3 regions of the Streptomyces sp. NPDC058284 genome follow, and region 3 is predicted to be linked to each of the others. Evidence: riboswitches for the same ligand, from Rfam matches in the RefSeq annotation. Region 3 holds a riboswitch; each other region holds the start of a gene.
The links. Region 3 has a riboswitch for cobalamin ahead of ACFVYR_RS06655 (ribonucleoside-diphosphate reductase subunit alpha). Riboswitches for the same ligand answer to the same signal wherever they lie in the genome.
Positions count from the first base shown of each region.

Region 1: it holds a riboswitch for cobalamin, as region 3 does, so the genes downstream of both, ACFVYR_RS21980 (ABC transporter substrate-binding protein) here and ACFVYR_RS06655 (ribonucleoside-diphosphate reductase subunit alpha) in region 3, are expected to answer to the same signal.
Region 2: it holds a riboswitch for cobalamin, as region 3 does, so the genes downstream of both, cobN (cobaltochelatase subunit CobN) here and ACFVYR_RS06655 (ribonucleoside-diphosphate reductase subunit alpha) in region 3, are expected to answer to the same signal.

Region 1 is NZ_JBHVYE010000015.1:173,903-179,576, forward strand. It holds gene ACFVYR_RS21975 (FecCD family ABC transporter permease) at 1-238, opposite strand, end outside; gene ACFVYR_RS21980 (ABC transporter substrate-binding protein) at 397-1,380, opposite strand; cobalamin riboswitch at 1,425-1,577, opposite strand; gene ACFVYR_RS21985 (Mov34/MPN/PAD-1 family protein) at 1,550-1,972, opposite strand; gene ACFVYR_RS21990 (amino acid permease) at 2,060-3,562, opposite strand; gene ACFVYR_RS21995 (DUF2017 domain-containing protein) at 3,935-4,537, opposite strand; gene clpS (ATP-dependent Clp protease adapter ClpS) at 4,581-4,895, opposite strand; gene ACFVYR_RS22005 (nicotinate phosphoribosyltransferase) at 4,987-5,674, shown strand, end outside.
Region 2 is NZ_JBHVYE010000051.1:3,343-9,016, reverse strand. It holds gene ACFVYR_RS36910 (amidohydrolase) at 1-202, shown strand, start outside; gene cobN (cobaltochelatase subunit CobN) at 244-3,867, opposite strand; cobalamin riboswitch at 3,905-4,024, opposite strand; gene ACFVYR_RS36900 (cobalamin biosynthesis protein CobG) at 4,145-5,668, shown strand; gene ACFVYR_RS36895 (precorrin-8X methylmutase) at 5,665-5,674, shown strand, end outside.
Region 3 is NZ_JBHVYE010000003.1:149,098-154,771, reverse strand. It holds gene ACFVYR_RS06680 (carbon starvation CstA family protein) at 1-429, shown strand, start outside; gene ACFVYR_RS06675 (CstA-like transporter-associated (seleno)protein) at 426-623, shown strand; gene ACFVYR_RS06670 (DUF3311 domain-containing protein) at 734-1,003, shown strand; gene mctP (monocarboxylate uptake permease MctP) at 1,030-2,643, shown strand; gene ACFVYR_RS06660 (GNAT family N-acetyltransferase) at 2,749-3,267, shown strand; cobalamin riboswitch at 3,322-3,452, shown strand; gene ACFVYR_RS06655 (ribonucleoside-diphosphate reductase subunit alpha) at 3,583-5,674, shown strand, end outside.

The DNA.
Region 1 (5,674 bases), on a different contig from region 3:
GGTTGCGGACGAGGGCCTGGAGGACGGCGCCGATGACTGCGAGGCCGCCTCCGACGGTGGCTCCGAGGATGACTCTCGGGAGTCTTACGTCGAGGACGATGGTTCTGAACGGGGAGGGTTCCGCTCTGCCGGTGAGGATCTCCATGACGTGGGCCGGGGGGATCCGCACGGAGCCGAGTGCGAGACCGGCGAGGGCGGTGGCCGCCAGGGTTGCGGTGAGGACGGTCAGTATCGTCAGGTGCCGCCCCCGTGAGCTCGGCCCATCGCCCTTCGGGCTCGTCCTCAAACGCCGGACGGGCTGGATGATCCGCCCCGCGGGCTGGGTGGTCCGCCCCACGCGCTGGATGATCCGCCCCACGGGCTGGGTGATCCGACCCACGCGCTGAATGGTCCGGCTCACAGCTGCGCCGCCAGCTTCCTCACCGCCTCCGGTGCTCGTACGCCCGTGACCACGTCCGACAGGCGCAGGACCGCGAAGCTCTCGTTCTTGATGGCGGGGACGTCCTGGAGGGCCGGGTCGTCGAGGAGGCGCTTCTTCTTCTGGGTGACGGTCATGGCGCCGTAGTCGAGGGTCAGGATCGTTTCGGGCTTGCGCTCGACGACCTTCTCCCAGGACGCGTCGGTGAAGGACTTGTCGACGTCGGCGAAGACGTTGTGGCCGCCCGCCCGCTCGATGATGTCGTTGCCGATGCCCCGGCCGCCCGCCGTGAACGCGGTCTTGTCGCCGCTGTCGTAGACGAAGACGGAGCGGGGCTTCTCACCCTTGGACCGGGACCGTGACTTCTCCGCGGTGGCGGCCAGTTCACGGCGGGCGGCGCTCACCCATTTCTCGGCCCGCGCCCGCACCCCGAACGTGGCGCCGACCTCGCGGACCTCGCGGTAGACGTCGTCCATGGAGACGGGGTGCCCGGCGCAGCCCTCGATGTTGAGGCGGCTGTCGATGCCGGACTTGGCGAGGGCCGAGCGGCTGCGTCCGTCACCGGCGAGGAAGGCGCTCGCGTAACCGCCGTACACGTAGTCGGGGTTGGCGGAGAGCAGCTTCTCGTAGGAGGGGTACTCCTTGGCGAGCACCGGGATCGACTCGTACGCCTTCTTGTACTTCGGCAGGACCTCGTCGTCGAGGTAGGCGGTACCGGCCAGCCGGTCCTTCAGGCCGAGTTCCAGCATCACTTCGGTGGCGTGCTGGTTCATGGTGACGGCGCGCTTCGGGGGTGCGTCGTACGTCGTCCGCACGCCGCAGTTGGTGACGGTGTACGGGAATCCGGCGGCCTTGGCGGCGGGCCCGGAGTCGTCGTCCGCCGCCGAGGTGGAGCAGGCGGCGAGCGGGGCGAGCAGGGCGGCCGTGACGAGGGCGCGCAGGGGCCGGTGGGACCGGGGCATGACGGGACTGCCTCCTCCAGGGGATTTCCGCGTCCCCTGCGTTGCGTGGGAGGAAGGCGGCAGGTCAGTTCCTGACTCCCCCGCCCCGACTATGGGGTGGGGTCACAGTGGCGGGACCGTGCCGGGTTCGCACCGGCTTCCTGGCTCCTGCCGCCCTCGTTGGTAAAGATCAGTATGCCTGTACGACCTTTACCTCTTCTTCGGTGACCTCGCCGTCCACGATGCGGTACGAGCGGAACTGGAAGGGGCCCGCGCCGTCGGTGTCCGCCGTGGAGACCAGGACGTAGTGGGCGCCGGGCTCGTTGGCGTAGGTGATGTCGGTGCGCGAGGGGTAGGCCTCGGTGGCCGTGTGCGAGTGGTAGACGATCACCGGCTCCTCGTCGCGGTCGTCCATCTCGCGGTAGAGCTTCAGCAGGTCACCCGAGTCGAACTCGTAGAACGTGGGCGAGCGCGCGGCGTTCAGCATGGGGATGAACCGCTCGGGGCGGCCGGTGCCCGCCGGGCCCGCGACGACGCCGCAGGCCTCGTCGGGGTGGTCCTGGCGCGCGTGCGCGACGATCTGGTCGTGGAGGGCCTGGGTGAGGGTCAGCATGGGAGTCAGGATAAGCAGAGGGCCCGCGCCGTACCGAAGTGTGGTACGGGCGGGCCCGAATGCTGGACAACGCTCTGGGAAGCGGTGTCAGTCCTTCCCGACCGGCGTGCTGTCGGCGGTGACCGAGCCGTCGACGGCGGTCTTGCGCTTGTTGAAGGCGGCCGCCTGCGGGTTGCGGCTCTTGAGCACCAGGTACGACACCGTCAGGATCGCGGCCCAGACCGGGGCGGCGTACAGCGAGACACGGTTGTCCTTGTCGATGCCCATCATCACGATGACCATGCCGATGAAGAGCAGCGCGAACCAGCTGGTGTACGGGGCACCGGGCGCCCGGAAGGTGGACTGCGGCAGCTCGCCGCGGTCGGCCTTGCGGCGGTAGCGGATCTGGCAGGCGAGGATCATGATCCAGGCCCACATGCCGGAGATGGTCGCGAAGGAGACGACGTAGGTGAACGCCTTGCCGGGCCACTGGTAGTTGATCCAGACGCCGACCAGCATGCACGCGGCGGAGGCCGTGGTGCCGATCAGCGGCAGGCCGTTCTTCGTGAGCTTGGTGAAGAACTTCGGGCCCTGGCCGTTGAGCGCCAGGTCGCGCAGCATGCGGCCGGTGGAGTACATGCCGGAGTTGCAGGAGGAGAGCGCGGCGGTGAGGACCACGAAGTTCACGATGGCGGCGCCGACGCCGAGGCCCATTTTCTCGAAGGCGGCGACGAACGGCGAGACATCGGGCTTGAACGTCGTCCACGGGACGACCGACAGGATCATGATGAGCGCGCCGACGTAGAAGACGGCGATGCGCCACGGCACGGTGTTGATGGCCTTGGGCAGGACGGTCTTCGGGTCCTTGGACTCGCCCGCGGTGACGCCGACGAGCTCGACGGCGAGGAAGGCGAACATCACGATCTGGAGCGTCATCAGCGTGGAGCCGATGCCGTTGGGGAAGAAGCCGCCCTCGTCCCACAGGTGGGTCACGGAGGCGGTGTCACCGGCGTCGGAGAAGCCGATGGTGAGGATGCCGACGCAGATCAGGATCATGCCGATGATGGCGGTGACCTTGACCATCGAGAACCAGAACTCCAGCTCGCCGAAGAGCTTCACGGAGATGAGGTTCGCGCCGTACAGGATGACGGTGAAGACGAGCGCGTACGCCCATTGCGGGAAGGAGTCGTGGGTCCAGTACTGCATGTACTGGGCGGCCGCGGTGACTTCCGTGATGCCGGTGACGACCCAGAAGAGCCAGTACGTCCAGCCGGTCACGAAGCCGAAGAACGGGCCCATGAACTCGCGTGCGTACTCCGAGAAGGAGCCGGACACGGGCCGGTACATGAGGAGCTCGCCGAGCGCCCGCATGATGAAGAAGATGACGAGGCCCGCGATGGCGTACGCCAGGATGAGGCTGGGCCCCGCCTTGTGAATGGCCTTGCCCGCGCCGAGGAACAGGCCGGTGCCGATGGCACCGCCGATCGCGATCATCTGGATCTGCCGGGCCCCGAGCCCGCGCTGATACCCCTCGCCCTCGCCGGACGAACCCTGCACGACCCCACTGCCGCCGTGCTCGTCGTGGTGCTCTTCGACCTGCACTGAGGTCATGGTGACGCCTTTCTCCATGCTGATCCGCGCCCGCTCATCTGCGTTGTGGCTGCGGATCAGGTCCTGATCCCCCCGGATATGGATGGAGTGCTACCGGCGGTCTGCCGGCTCGAGCGCCCTCGGCGACATGGGTGGCGTCACCGAGTGGTCGTGAAGATTTATCACGGGGGCAACAGTGAGGGAATGAGCCACCTGTGGCGTACACCACAAGAAGAAGCGGACAAACCGCCCTTGGCACCCTAAATGCGGGCACCGACTTGACGCGATCGTTATGCGGATTTGAGCGTCCGCTGAGCGAACGGTCCGTCCGGTGAACGGAACCTGTCCTCTACAACAAATTTCGCTGCCGTATGCACCGAATTCTGCCCGGAATCAGTCCAGCAACGTCCCGACCAGCGTTTCCTGCAGTCCGCCCAGCCAGAGGTAGGCCATCACCATCGGCTTGCGGGGGTCGGTGTCCGGGAGGCTGTAGAGCAGATCGGCGTCGTCCTCGTCGGTGACCTCCAGGCGGGTGCCGATCGCGAGCCGGAGGTCGTTGAGGGCGCCCAGCCACTGCCGGGACTCCTCGACCGACAGTTTCAGGACAGCTCCGCCGTCGCCGGAGGCGTTCACCGAGTCCAGCGAACGGATCACGGCCAGGGCGTCGTCGCGCTTCCTGGCACGCAGGTCGTTCTCCGTGAAACGGCGGAACTCCGCCGAGTACGCCCGCGTCTCCTCGGCGTCACCCGGACCGCCCTCGCTCGCCGGACCGCCATACGCGTCGGGCAGCAGGCGCCGCATCACCGGATCGGCGGGCGGCTCGCTCGGCCCCTCGGCGAAGAGCTCCGCGAGCGGGTCGTCGGAGACCTCGCCACCCGGACCGGGACCGATCAGCTCCAGGAGCTGCACGGCGAGGGAACGGATGATCGAGATCTCGACCTCGTCGAGCGCGACGGCGGCGCCGCCGCCCGGAGTCGGTTCGAATTGTCCTGGCATCAGATGCGTCGCTGCTTCCGGTCCGTACGCTGCTGGCGGGCCACTACTTGCGGTCCTGCTGAAGGGTGGCCCACAGGCCGTAGCCGTGCATGGCCTGCACGTCGCGCTCCATCTCCTCACGGGTGCCGCTGGAGACGACCGCACGCCCCTTCTGGTGCACGTCCATCATCAGCTTCGTGGCCTTGTCCTTCGAGTAGCCGAAGTACGTCTGGAACACGTACGTCACGTAACTCATCAGATTGACCGGGTCGTTGTGCACGAGCGTGATCCAGGGCACGTCCGGTTCGGGGACGGCGAGCGCCTCTTCGTCCGAATCCGGGCGGGTGATTTCTGCGGGAGCCGTACTCACCCGACCCATGCTGCCACCCCGCGGGGCGCCTCGCACAAATGGCCTGCCGCGCGCCTCGTGAAATCGTCAGAGTGACGAGATTGGGGGTAGCATCCTTCGTATGAACACAGCGGACCTGGGCCTGCCGGTGGATGTTCCCTCGACAGCGCTCTTCACGGACCAGTACGAGCTGACGATGGTGCAGGCCGCACTGAAAGCGGGCACCGGCGACCGGCGTTCGGTCTTCGAGGTCTTCACCCGCAGACTGCCCGAGGGCCGACGCTACGGCGTGGTGGCCGGAACGGGCCGGGTCCTGGACGCCGTGGAGAACTTCCGCTTCGACGCCGGTGTCCTCGGCTTCCTGCGCGAGCGCGACATCGTCGACGAGGCCACGCTCGCCTGGCTCGCCGACTACCGCTTCAGCGGCGACATCTGGGGCTACCCCGAGGGCGAGGTGTACTTCCCGGGCTCCCCGATCCTGCGGGTCGAGGGTTCCTTCGCCGAGTGCGTGCTCCTGGAGACCGTGATCCTCTCCATCCTCAACCACGACTCGGCCATCGCCGCCGCCGCCTCCCGGATGTCCTCGGCCGCTGGGGACCGCCCGCTGATCGAGATGGGCGCCCGCCGCACCCACGAGCTGGGCGCCGTCGCCGCCTCCCGCGCCGCCTACGTCGGCGGCTTCGCCACCACCTCGGACCTGGCCGCCGGGTTCCGCTACGGCATCCCGACCGTCGGCACCAGCGCCCACGCCTTCACCCTCCTGCACGACAACGAACGCGACGCGTTCCGCGCCCAGGTCGACTCGCTCG
Region 2 (5,674 bases), on a different contig from region 3:
GCCGCTCTGCTACTGGCTGTTCGGCGGCGCCGACCCGGCCGAGGTCGCCGCCGCGCAGCAGGCGGGCACCTTCGAGCGGGACATCCCCTCGAACCACTCGCCGTTCTTCGCGCCGCTGGTCGAGCCGACGATCACCACCGGGGTGACGGCCCTGACCGCGGGCGCGCTCGCCTGGCTGGACGGTGGCCGGGCGTCGACGTGACGACGTGCACGTGACGGCCGGCCACCGCGGAGGGGGAGGGGTCAGCCCGCGTCGGCCGGGTTCCCCTCGTCCTCCAGATTGCCCTCGGTCTCCAGGTACGCCTGCCGCAGCGCTTCGAGCACTGCCGGGTCGGGCTTGGCCCACATGCCGCGCGACTCCGCCTCCAGGAGGCGTTCGGCGATGCCGTGCAGGGCCCAGGGGTTGTTCTCCTGGAGGAACTGCCGGTTGGTCGGATCCAGAACGTACGTCTCCGTGAGCTTGTCGTACATCCAGTCGGCGACGACGCCCGTGGTGGCGTCGTACCCGAACAGGTAGTCCACCGTCGCGGCGAGCTCGAAGGCGCCCTTGTAGCCGTGGCGGCGCATCGCCTCGATCCACTTGGGGTTGACGACGCGCGCGCGGAACACCCGCGAGGTCTCCTCCACCAGCGTGCGCGTGCGGACCGTCTCGGGGCGGGTCGAGTCCCCGATGTACGCCTCGGGGGCCGTGCCCCGCAGCGCGCGCACGGTCGCCACCATGCCGCCGTGGTACTGGAAGTAGTCGTCGGAGTCCGCGATGTCGTGCTCGCGGGTGTCCGTGTTCTTCGCGGCCACGGCGATGCGCTTGTACGCCGTCTCCATCTCGGCGCGCGCCGGGCGGCCTTCGAGACCGCGGCCGTACGCGTAGCCGCCCCACACCGTGTACACCTCGGCCAGGTCCGCGTCGGTGCGCCAGTCGCGGGAGTCGATGAGCTGGAGCAGGCCCGCACCGTACGTGCCGGGGCGGGAGCCGAAGATGCGGGTGGTGGCCCGGCGTTCGTCCCCGTGCTCGGCCAGGTCGGCCTGGGCGTGGGCGCGTACGTAGTTGTGCTCGGCGGGCTCGTCGAGCGAGGCGGCGAGGCGCACCGCGTCGTCGAGGAGGCCGATCGTGTGCGGGAACGCGTCGCGGAAGAAGCCCGAGATGCGCAGCGTCACGTCGATGCGCGGGCGCCCCAACTCCTCGTAGGGGATGGCCTCAAGGCCCGTCACGCGGCGCGAGGCGTCGTCCCAGACCGGGCGGACGCCGAGCAGGGCCATCGCTTCCGCGACGTCGTCGCCCGCGGTGCGCATCGCGCTGGTGCCCCAGAGGGAGAGGCCGACGGAGGTGGGGTACTCGCCGTTGTCGCTGCGGTACCGCTCGATGAGGGAGTCGGCCAGCGCCTGACCCGTCTCCCACGCGAGGCGGGAGGGGACGGCCTTCGGGTCGACCGAGTAGAAGTTGCGGCCGGTCGGCAGGACGTTGACCAGGCCGCGCAGCGGGGAGCCCGAGGGGCCCGCCGGGACGAAGCCGCCGTTCAGGGCGTGCACCGAGTGGTCGAGCTCGGCGGTGGTGGCCGCGAGGCGCGGGACCACCTCGCGGGCCGCGAACTCCAGCACGGCGGCGACCTGCTCGCCCTCGTCGCGCGGGATCGCCGCGAGGTCCCAGTCGGCGTCGTCCATCGCCTGGACCAGCGCGCGGGCCCGTTCCTCGGCCGCGTCGGCGCTCACCCGCGTCGCCGCGGACTCGTCGAGACCGAGGGCCTCGCGCAGACCGGGCAGCGCGGTCGTGCCGCCCCAGATCTGGCGGGCCCGCAGGATCGCGAGGACGAGGTTGACGCGGTCGGCGCCGGCCGGGGCGCTGCCGAGCACATGCAGACCGTCGCGGATCTGCATGTCCTTGATCTCGCAGAGCCAGCCGTCGACGTGCAGCAGGAAGTCGTCGAATCCGTCGTCGTCCGGACGGTCCTCGAGGCCCAGGTCGTGGTCGAGCTTGGCGGCCTGGATGAGCGTCCAGATCTGCGCGCGGATCGCGGGCAGCTTCGCCGGGTCCATGGAGCTGATCTGGGCGTACTCGTCGAGGAGCTGCTCCAGGCGCGCGATGTCGCCGTAGGAGTCGGCGCGCGCCATCGGCGGCACCAGGTGGTCGATGAGCGTGGCGTGCACGCGGCGCTTGGCCTGGGTGCCCTCGCCCGGGTCGTTGACCAGGAAGGGGTAGATCAGGGGCAGGTCGCCGAGCGCGGCGTCGGGGCCGCAGGCCGCGGAGAGGCCCGCGTTCTTGCCCGGCAGCCACTCCAGGTTGCCGTGCTTGCCGAGGTGGATCATCGCGTCGGCGCCGAAACCGCCGTCGGCGGCGGGCGCGGCGATCCAGCGGTAGGCCGCCAGGTAGTGGTGCGAGGGCGGCAGATCGGGGTCGTGGTAGATCGCGATCGGGTTCTCGCCGAAGCCGCGCGGCGGCTGGATGAGGATGAGGAGGTTCCCGCGGCGCAGGGCGGCGAGCACGATGTCGCCCTCCGGGTCGCCGCCGTTGCCCACGCGCGAGCGGTCGAGGAACATCTCGCCGGGCGGCGGACCCCAGTGGCCCTCGACGGACTCGCGCAGCTCGGCGGGGAGCGTCGCGTACCACCGCTTGTAGTCGGCGGCGGGGATGCGGACCGGGTTGGCGGCGAGCTGCTCCTCGGTCAGCCACTCCTGGTCGTGGCCGCCCGCGTCGATGAGCGCGCGGATCAGCTCGTCGCCGTCACCGGAGACCAGGCCGGGGATGTCGGCCTCGGGGCCGAAGTCGTACCCCTCGGCGCGCAGCCGGCGCAGGAGCGCCACGGCGGACGCGGGGGTGTCGAGGCCGACCGCGTTGCCGATGCGGGAGTGCTTCGTCGGGTACGCGGAGAGCACCAGGGCCAGGCGCTTGTCGGCGGCCGGGATGTGCTTCAGACGCGCGTGCCGCACGGCGATCCCGGCGACGCGGGCCGCGCGCTCGGCGTCCGCCACGTATGCGGGGAGCCCGTCCTCGTCGATCTCCTTGAAGGAGAAGGGCACCGTGATGAGGCGGCCGTCGAACTCCGGGACGGCGATCTGGCTCGCGGCGTCCAGCGGCGACACGCCCTCGTCGTTGTCCTGCCAGGCCGAGCGCGACCCGGTCAGGCAGAGCGCCTGGAGGATCGGCACGTCGAGGCCGGTCAGCGCGCCCGCGTCCCACGACTCGTCGTCGCCGCCCGCCGACGCCTGCGCGGGCTTGGTGCCGCCCGCCGCGAGGACCGTCGTCACGATGGCGTCGGCGGCCCGCAGCTCGTCGATCAGCTCCGGCTCGGGGGCGCGCAGCGAAGCCACGTACAGCGGCATCGGGCGGGCGCCCGCGTCCTCGATGGCGCTGCACAGGTCGTCGACGAACGCGGTGTTGCCGCTCATGTGGTGGGCGCGGTAGTAGAGCACCGCCACCGTCGGCCCCTCGACGGGTCGCGCGGTGCGCTCCAGCGGGCCCCAGGACGGCGCGGGCGCGGGCGGCTCGAAACCGTGGCCGGTGAGCAGCACGGTGTCGGAGAGGAAGCGGGCCAGCTGCTCCAGGTTGGCGGGGCCGCCGTGCGCGAGGTAGGCGTGCGCCTCGGCGGCGATGCCGATCGGCACGGTGGAGGAGGCCATCAGCTGGGCGTCGGGGGCCTGTTCACCGGTGAGCACGACGACCGGGAGGCCGGTGGCGATGAGCTGGTCCAGGCCGTCCTGCCAGGCGCGTACGCCGCCGAGGAGGCGTACGACGACGAGGTCGACGCCGTCGAGCAGGCCGGGAAGAGTGTCCAGGTCCAGGCGGGAGGGGTTGGCGAACCGGTAGTCGACCGGGCCTCCCGCCGCGCGGGCGCTGAGCAGGTCGGTGTCGGAGGTCGACAACAGCAGAAGCATGCGGGCGCAGGCCTTCCTCGGGGTGTCCGCGCCCCGGGTGGTCGTATGGACGGCAGGAGTTCCTGGCTCACCCCACGCGGGTGGGGCTCACAGTGGCGGGACCGCGCCGGATTCGCACCGGGCTTCCTCCCCAGGGTCCTGGTGGACCCACGCCGTCGCTGGCGTCGACGGACTAGGTAGCCCGCCGCCTGCATAGTAAGTCCTGCCCGCCGCGAGCGGTGCGGCCACCTGCCGGGACGGCCCGTCTCGGGAGGCGACCGGCCGGAACCGCGTGGGTATGCTCGCCGCCATGCCGCCCACCCGAGCTCCCTCCCCAGACCAGGGCGAATCCCTCATACGCGACCGGGGCGACGCCTGCCCCGGTGCCCTTCGCCTGCACCTCGCCGACGACGGCAGGCTCGCCCGACTCCGCCTGCCCGGCGGCCTTTTGACGGCCCGTCAGGCGACCGCGCTCGGAGTCGCGGCGGAGCGTCTCGCGGACGGGAACCTCAGCGTCACCTCGCGCGGCAACATCGAGCTGCGCGGCCTCGGCGAGGCGTGCGGCGGCGAACTCTCCCACCTGCTCGCGGACGCGGGCCTGCTGCCTTCCGAGCGGCACGAACGCGTGCGGAACGTGGTGGCATCGCCGCTCGCGGGAACCGACGGACTCGGCCACGCCGACGTGCAGTTGTGGGCCCGCGAGCTGGACGGACTCCTCTGCGCGGAGGAGTGGACGACCGCGCTCTCCGGCCGCTTCCTGTTCGCCCTGGACGACGGGCGCGGGGACGTGGCGGGCCTCGGCGCGGATGTGACCTTGATCGCAGAATCGGACGGGGCGGTGGGGGCGGACGGGACGGCAGGTGCGGGTCGCGCGGTGCGATCCGGTGGGGCGGTGCGCTCCGGTGGAACGGCCGTCGTACGCCTCGGGAGGCACGCCTTCCGGGTCGCAGGCGCCGACGCCCCCCGCGCCGCCCTCGCGGCGGCCCGCGCCTTCCTCGACGCCGCGCGCGAGGCGGGCAACGGGGCCTGGCGGGTACGGGAGCTTCCCGACGGGCAGCGGGTGGAGGTGGCGCGGGCGCTGACGCGGGCGGGGGTCGCGGCGGATCCGGTCGCGGTTCCGGGGATGCCTGTCGGCGCCCCGGAGTCGCCGGGCGCCGCCCCGGAGATGCCGGTCACGGCCCCGGAGATGCCGGTTGGTGCCCGGGAGATGCCGGTCGCTGCCCGGGGAATGTCCGTCGCCGCCCCACCCGTCCCCGGCGTCACGGGTCACGCCGTGGTCGTCAACGCACCCCTCGGCCGTGTCACCGCGGCCCAGTGGCGGGCCCTCCTCCCGCTGCCCGCCGACGAGCTGCGCGTCACCCCGTGGCGCGGCTTCGTGCTGCCCGGCTTCGCCGACGGAGCGGCGGCCCGCGAGCGCCTCGCCGCACTGGCCGAGGCCGGTTACGTCACCGCCCCCGGCTCGCCCTGGTCCGGCGTCGGCGCCTGCACCGGCCGCCCCGGCTGCGCCAAGTCGCTCGCCGACGTCCGCGCGGACGCCGTGCCGGGCCACGGCGGACTGCCCGTCCACTGGTCCGGCTGCGAGCGGCGGTGCGGGCACCCGCACGGCGACTGGGTCGACGTCCTCGCCATCGGCGACGGCCGCTACGAGGTGACGGTGCGCACCGGCGCCTCGGCGGTGCCCGTGACGGGCGACACCCTGGCCGGGACGGTCACCGCAGCACGTACGACTTCGACAAGCACCCCTTCCGCAAACAGCCCTTCCGCAAGCACCACCCCTTCCGCAAGCACCCCTTCCGCAAGCACTCCAACGGCCACGAGATGAGCGAGA
Region 3 (5,674 bases):
ACCACGCTGCTCGTGAAGTCCGGCCGCCTCAAGTGGGCCTGGATCACCGGCATTCCGCTCGCCTGGGACGCGACGGTGACGCTCACCGCGAGCTGGCAGAAGGTGTTCTCCAGCGACCCGCGCGTCGGCTTCTTCCAGCAGCGCGCGAACTACCGGGACGCCATCGACGACGGCAAGATCCTGCCGCCCGCCAAGACGATGGACGACATGCACACCGTCGTCACCAACTCCACGGTGGACGGCGTCCTTTCGGCGGTACTCGCGCTGCTCATCGTCGTCGTGATCCTGGACGCGGCGCGGGTGTGCGTCCGCCACGTCCGCAGCCCCGACGCCACGCCGCTGCACGAAGCGCCCTACGTGGAGTCGGAGTTGAGCGCCCCGGCCGGGCTCTTCGCGACCCGTGAGGAGAAGCGGGAGCCGGCGCCGTGACCTGGCTGCTGCGCGGCGTGCGCTGGATGCGCTGGTACGTCCATGAGCTGACCGACGAGTCGGCGTACGAGCGGTACGTGGCTCATATCCGCAAGGACCATCCAGCAGCAACCGTCCCCAGCCGCCGCGCATTTGAGCGTATGCGGACAGAACGCCAGGAGTCGGATCCCCACAACGGGTTCCGCTGCTGCTGAGCAGGGACATCGCCTCGTCCGTTATCCGGACAGGGGTTCCATGGCGCAAGACTGTGGCTTAGATTTCCCGCACGTTAAGCATGGGATAAGTGAGGGAACGGAGCCGCGATATGTCAGATGCGCCTGAAGTGAACAGACCGGTCGTCACACCGGTCCGCGTGGTCATCGCCGTCTGCCTCGTCGCGCCGTTCGTCGCGATGCTCTGGGTGAGCTCCTACGCCAAGGTCGACCCGACCTTGATCGGCATTCCGTTCTTCTACTGGTACCAGATGCTGTGGGTGCTCATCTCCACGGCGCTGACGATGATCGCGTACAAGCTGTGGCAGCGTGACCAGCGCGCCCGCAAGGCCGAAGCGGCCCAGAGGGGTGCCGGACTGTGACCACACTCGCATCGGGGACCGGCGGCGTGAACGGCGTCGCCCTCGCCGTCTTCATCTTCTTCTTCGTCGCCGTCACGGCGATGGGCTTCCTGGCCGCGCGCTGGCGCAAGGCCGAGACCGAGAGCCTGGACGAATGGGGCCTCGGCGGTCGCTCGTTCGGCACCTGGGTCACCTGGTTCCTGCTCGGCGGCGACCTCTACACGGCGTACACGTTCGTGGCCGTCCCCGCGGCGATCTACGCGGCGGGCGCGGCCGGCTTCTTCGCGGTGCCGTACACGATCCTCGTCTATCCGCTGATCTTCACCTTCCTGCCGCGGCTCTGGTCCGTCTCGCACAAGCACGGATACGTGACCACCTCGGACTTCGTGCGCGGACGCTTCGGCTCCAAGGGGCTCTCGCTGGCCGTCGCGGTCACCGGCATCCTCGCCACGATGCCGTACATCGCGCTCCAACTGGTCGGCATCCAGGCCGTGCTCGACGTCATGGGCGTCGGCGGCGGCCCGGACACCAACTGGTTCATCAAGGACCTGCCGCTGCTCATCGCCTTCGCGGTGCTCGCCGCGTACACCTACTCGTCCGGCCTGCGCGCGCCCGCGCTGATCGCGTTCGTGAAGGACGGGCTGATCTACCTCGTCATCGCCGTCGCGATCATCTACATCCCGATCAAGCTGGGCGGCTTCGACGAGATCTTCCAGGCGGCGGGCGAGAAGTTCTCGAAGGCCAACGAGGCGGCGGGCAAGCCCGTCGCGGGCCTCGCGCCCGGCCGGGGCGGTCAGTGGACCTACGCCACGCTCGCGCTCGGCTCCGCGCTCGCCCTGTTCATGTACCCGCACTCGATCACCGCGACGCTCTCCTCCAAGAGCCGCGACGTCATCCGCCGCAACACCACGATCCTGCCGCTCTACTCGCTGATGCTAGGCCTGCTGGCGCTGCTCGGGTTCATGGCGATCGCGGCCGGGGTCAAGGTCGAGAACGGCCAGCTGGCCATCCCGCAGCTGTTCGAGAACATGTTCCCCGACTGGTTCACCGGCGTCGCCTTCGCCGCCATCGGCATCGGCGCGCTCGTGCCTGCGGCGATCATGTCGATCGCGGCCGCGAACCTCTTCACCAGGAACATCTACAAGGACTTCCTCAAGCCGGACGCGACTCCCGAGCAGGAGACCAGGGTCTCCAAGCTGGTCTCGCTGCTCGTGAAGGTGGGCGCGCTCGTCTTCGTCCTCACGATGGACAAAACGGTCGCGATCAACTTCCAGCTGCTCGGCGGCATCTGGATCCTGCAGACGATGCCCGCGCTGGTCGGCGGCCTGTTCACCCGGTGGTTCCACCGCTGGGCGCTGCTCGCCGGCTGGGCGGTCGGCATGGTGTACGGAACGCTCGCGGCGTACGGCGTCGCCTCGCCGACCCAGAAGCACTTCGGCGGCTCGTCCGACGAGATCCCCGGCATCGGCGAGATCGGCTACATCGGCCTGACCGCGTTCATCCTGAATGTGGTCGTGACCGTGGTCCTCACCTTCGTCCTGAAGGCGCTGAAGGCCCCCGACGGCATCGACGAGACCTCCCCGGAGGACTACACGGCGGACGCGGGCGACCCCGGCGTCGTCCAGGAGCTGCCGAAGGCGACCGCGGGCGCCGGGCACTGAGAGCCTGTCCTTGAACCCGACGCTCAACACCGTTCCCCGCAAGTGACGTTGGGCCGCCGGAAAACCGGCGGCCCTTTGTCGTACCCGTGTTGCACACTGCGCCCCATGGACATCACCATCAGGCGGGCACACCCCGCGGAGCACGAGGCGCTGGGCGATCTCACCGCGCGGGCCTACCTCGACGACGGACATCTGGACCACGGAGCGGAGGACCGCTATCTGGCCGTGCTGCGGGACGTGGCGGGGCGCGCGGCGCACGCCGAGATCCTGGTGGCCGTGGCGGACGACGCGGCCTCCCGCGAGCTGCTCGGCGGCGTGACCTTCGTGCCGTCCGGCGGCCCCATGGCCGACATCGCGCGGGACGGCGAGACGGAGATCCGCATGCTGGCGGTCTCGCCCGCGGCGCGCGGCCGCGGTGTCGGCGAACTCCTGGTGCGGGACTGCGTCCAGCGGTCCAGGGACGCGGGCCGCGACCGGCTCGTGCTGTCCTCCTCGCCCACCATGCGCACCGCCCACCGGCTCTATGAACGTCTCGGCTTCATACGCACCCCGGAGCGCGACTGGTACCCGATCCCGGGCCTGCCGCTGCTCACCTACGCGCTGGAACTCCCGACCGCACCTTAGACCCTGCCTATGCGAGCCGACACAAGATGTGGGCCTGCTTCAGAAGCACGGCACAAGATGTATGCTCATGCTCGCTGTCGCCGCAGGGGAATCCGGTGCAAGTCCGGAACTGTCCCGCAACGGTGTACGTGTACGCATTTGTCGTACCCGGAGTCCGAAGACCTGCCGGCAGTGCACCCGTGCCGTCCGGCCCGGGTGCCGACCGTCCGGGCCTCGTGGAATGGGCCGGTGGACGCGGTACGCCACCCTGCCCGGGTGCGCCCGTGTGTGCCGTCCTCTCCCCCAGGCCCAGAGCCGAGCGAGGGAGAGCTCCACGTGACCATCGCGCCTGCCGAACCTGCGTCAGCGCTGTCACCACAGCCCACCGACAGCACTGTGGGTACCGACGCGCCAGGGACCGCGCTGCTGCGCACCCTGACCGACCTCACCGCCGATCTCCCCGACGCCGACGCCGGCCGGGTGGCCGCCGCCGCGCTGCGCGGCCGCTCCACCCGGGCCGACGTGGCCGAGCTCAGGGAGCTCGCGACCGAGGCGGCCGCGGGGCTCATCTCCGAGGACCCGGCGTACTCCAAGCTCGCGGCCAGGCTCCTGTCGATCGGCATCCGCGAGGAAGCCGCTACCCAGGGCGTGCGCTCCTTCACCGAGTCGATCGCGGTCGGCCACCGCGAGGGCCTGATCGCCGACCGCACGGCGTCCTTCGTCACCGAACACGCGGCCCGGCTCGACGCGCTCGTGGAGAGCGCGCTCGCGGACGGCGCCGACTTCCGCTTCGGCTACTTCGGCCTGCGCACGCTGCACAGCCGCTACCTGCTGCGCCACCCGATCACCCGGCAGGTCATCGAGACGCCGCAGCACTTCATGCTGCGCGTCGCCAGCGGGCTCGCGGAGGACTCCAGCGTCCGGGCCGTGGACGAGGTCGCCGCGCTGTACGGCCTGATGAGCCGCCTGGACTACCTGCCGTCCTCCCCCACGCTCTTCAACTCCGGCACCCGCCACCCGCAGATGTCCTCCTGCTACCTCCTCGACTCGCCCCTGGACGAGCTCGACTCCATCTACGACCGCTACCACCAGGTCGCGCGGCTCTCCAAGCACGCGGGGGGCATCGGCCTCTCGTACTCCCGCATCCGCTCCCGCGGCTCGCTGATCCGCGGCACGAACGGGCACTCCAACGGCATCGTGCCGTTCCTCAAGACGCTGGACGCCTCGGTCGCCGCGGTGAACCAGGGCGGACGCCGCAAGGGCGCCGCCGCGGTCTACCTGGAGACCTGGCACTCCGACGTCGAGGAGTTCCTGGAGCTTCGCGACAACACCGGTGAGGACGCGCGCCGCACCCACAACCTCAACCTCGCGCACTGGATCCCCGACGAGTTCATGCGCCGGGTCGCCGCCGACCGGGACTGGTCGCTGTTCTCGCCCTCCGACGTGCCCGACCTCGTCGACCTGTGGGGCGAGGAGTTCGACGCCGCCTACCGCGCGGCGGAGGCCGCCGGGCTCGCGAAGAAGACCCTGCCCGCGCGGGAGCTGTACGGCCGCATGATGCGCACCCTCGCGCAGACCGGCAACGGCTGGCTGACCTTCAAGGACGCCGCCAACCGCACCGCGAACCAGACCGCCGAGCCCGGTCACACCGTGCACTCCTCCAACCTCTGCACCGAGATCCTGGAGGTGACGGACGACGGCGAGACGGCCGTCTGCAACCTCGGCTCGGTGAACCTCGGCGCGTTCGTCGACCCGGCCGCGCAGGACATCGACTGGGAGCGGCTCGACGCCACCGTCCGCACCGCCGTCACCTTCCTCGACCGCGTCGTCGACATCAACTTCTACCCGACCGAGCAGGCCGGGCGCTCCAACGCCAAGTGGCGCCCGGTGGGCCTCGGCGCGATGGGCCTCCAGGACGTCTTCTTCCAGCTGAAGCTGCCCTTCGACTCCCCCAAGGCGCGCGCCCTGTCGACCCGGATCGCCGAGCGCATCATGCTTGCCGCGTACGAGGCCTCCGCCGACCTCGCCCAGCGCAGTGGCCCGCTCCCCGCCTGGGAGAAGACCCGCACCGCGCGCGGTGTCCTGCACCCCGACCACTACGACGTGGAACTCACCTGGCCGGAGCGCTGGGCGGCGCTGCGCGAACGCATCGCCACGACCGGCATGCGCAACTCGCTCCTGCTCGCCATCGCGCCGACCGCCACCATCGCGTCCATCGCGGGCGTCTACGAGTGCATCGAGCCGCAGGTCTCCAACCTCTTCAAGCGCGAGACGCTGTCCGGCGAGTTCCTCCAGGTCAACGCCTACCTGGTGGATGAGCTGAAGCGGCTCGGTGGCTGGGACGCGCAGACCCGCGAGGCGCTGCGCGAGGCCAACGGCTCGGTGCAGGGCTTCGACTGGATCCCCGCCGAGGTGCGTGAGCTGTACC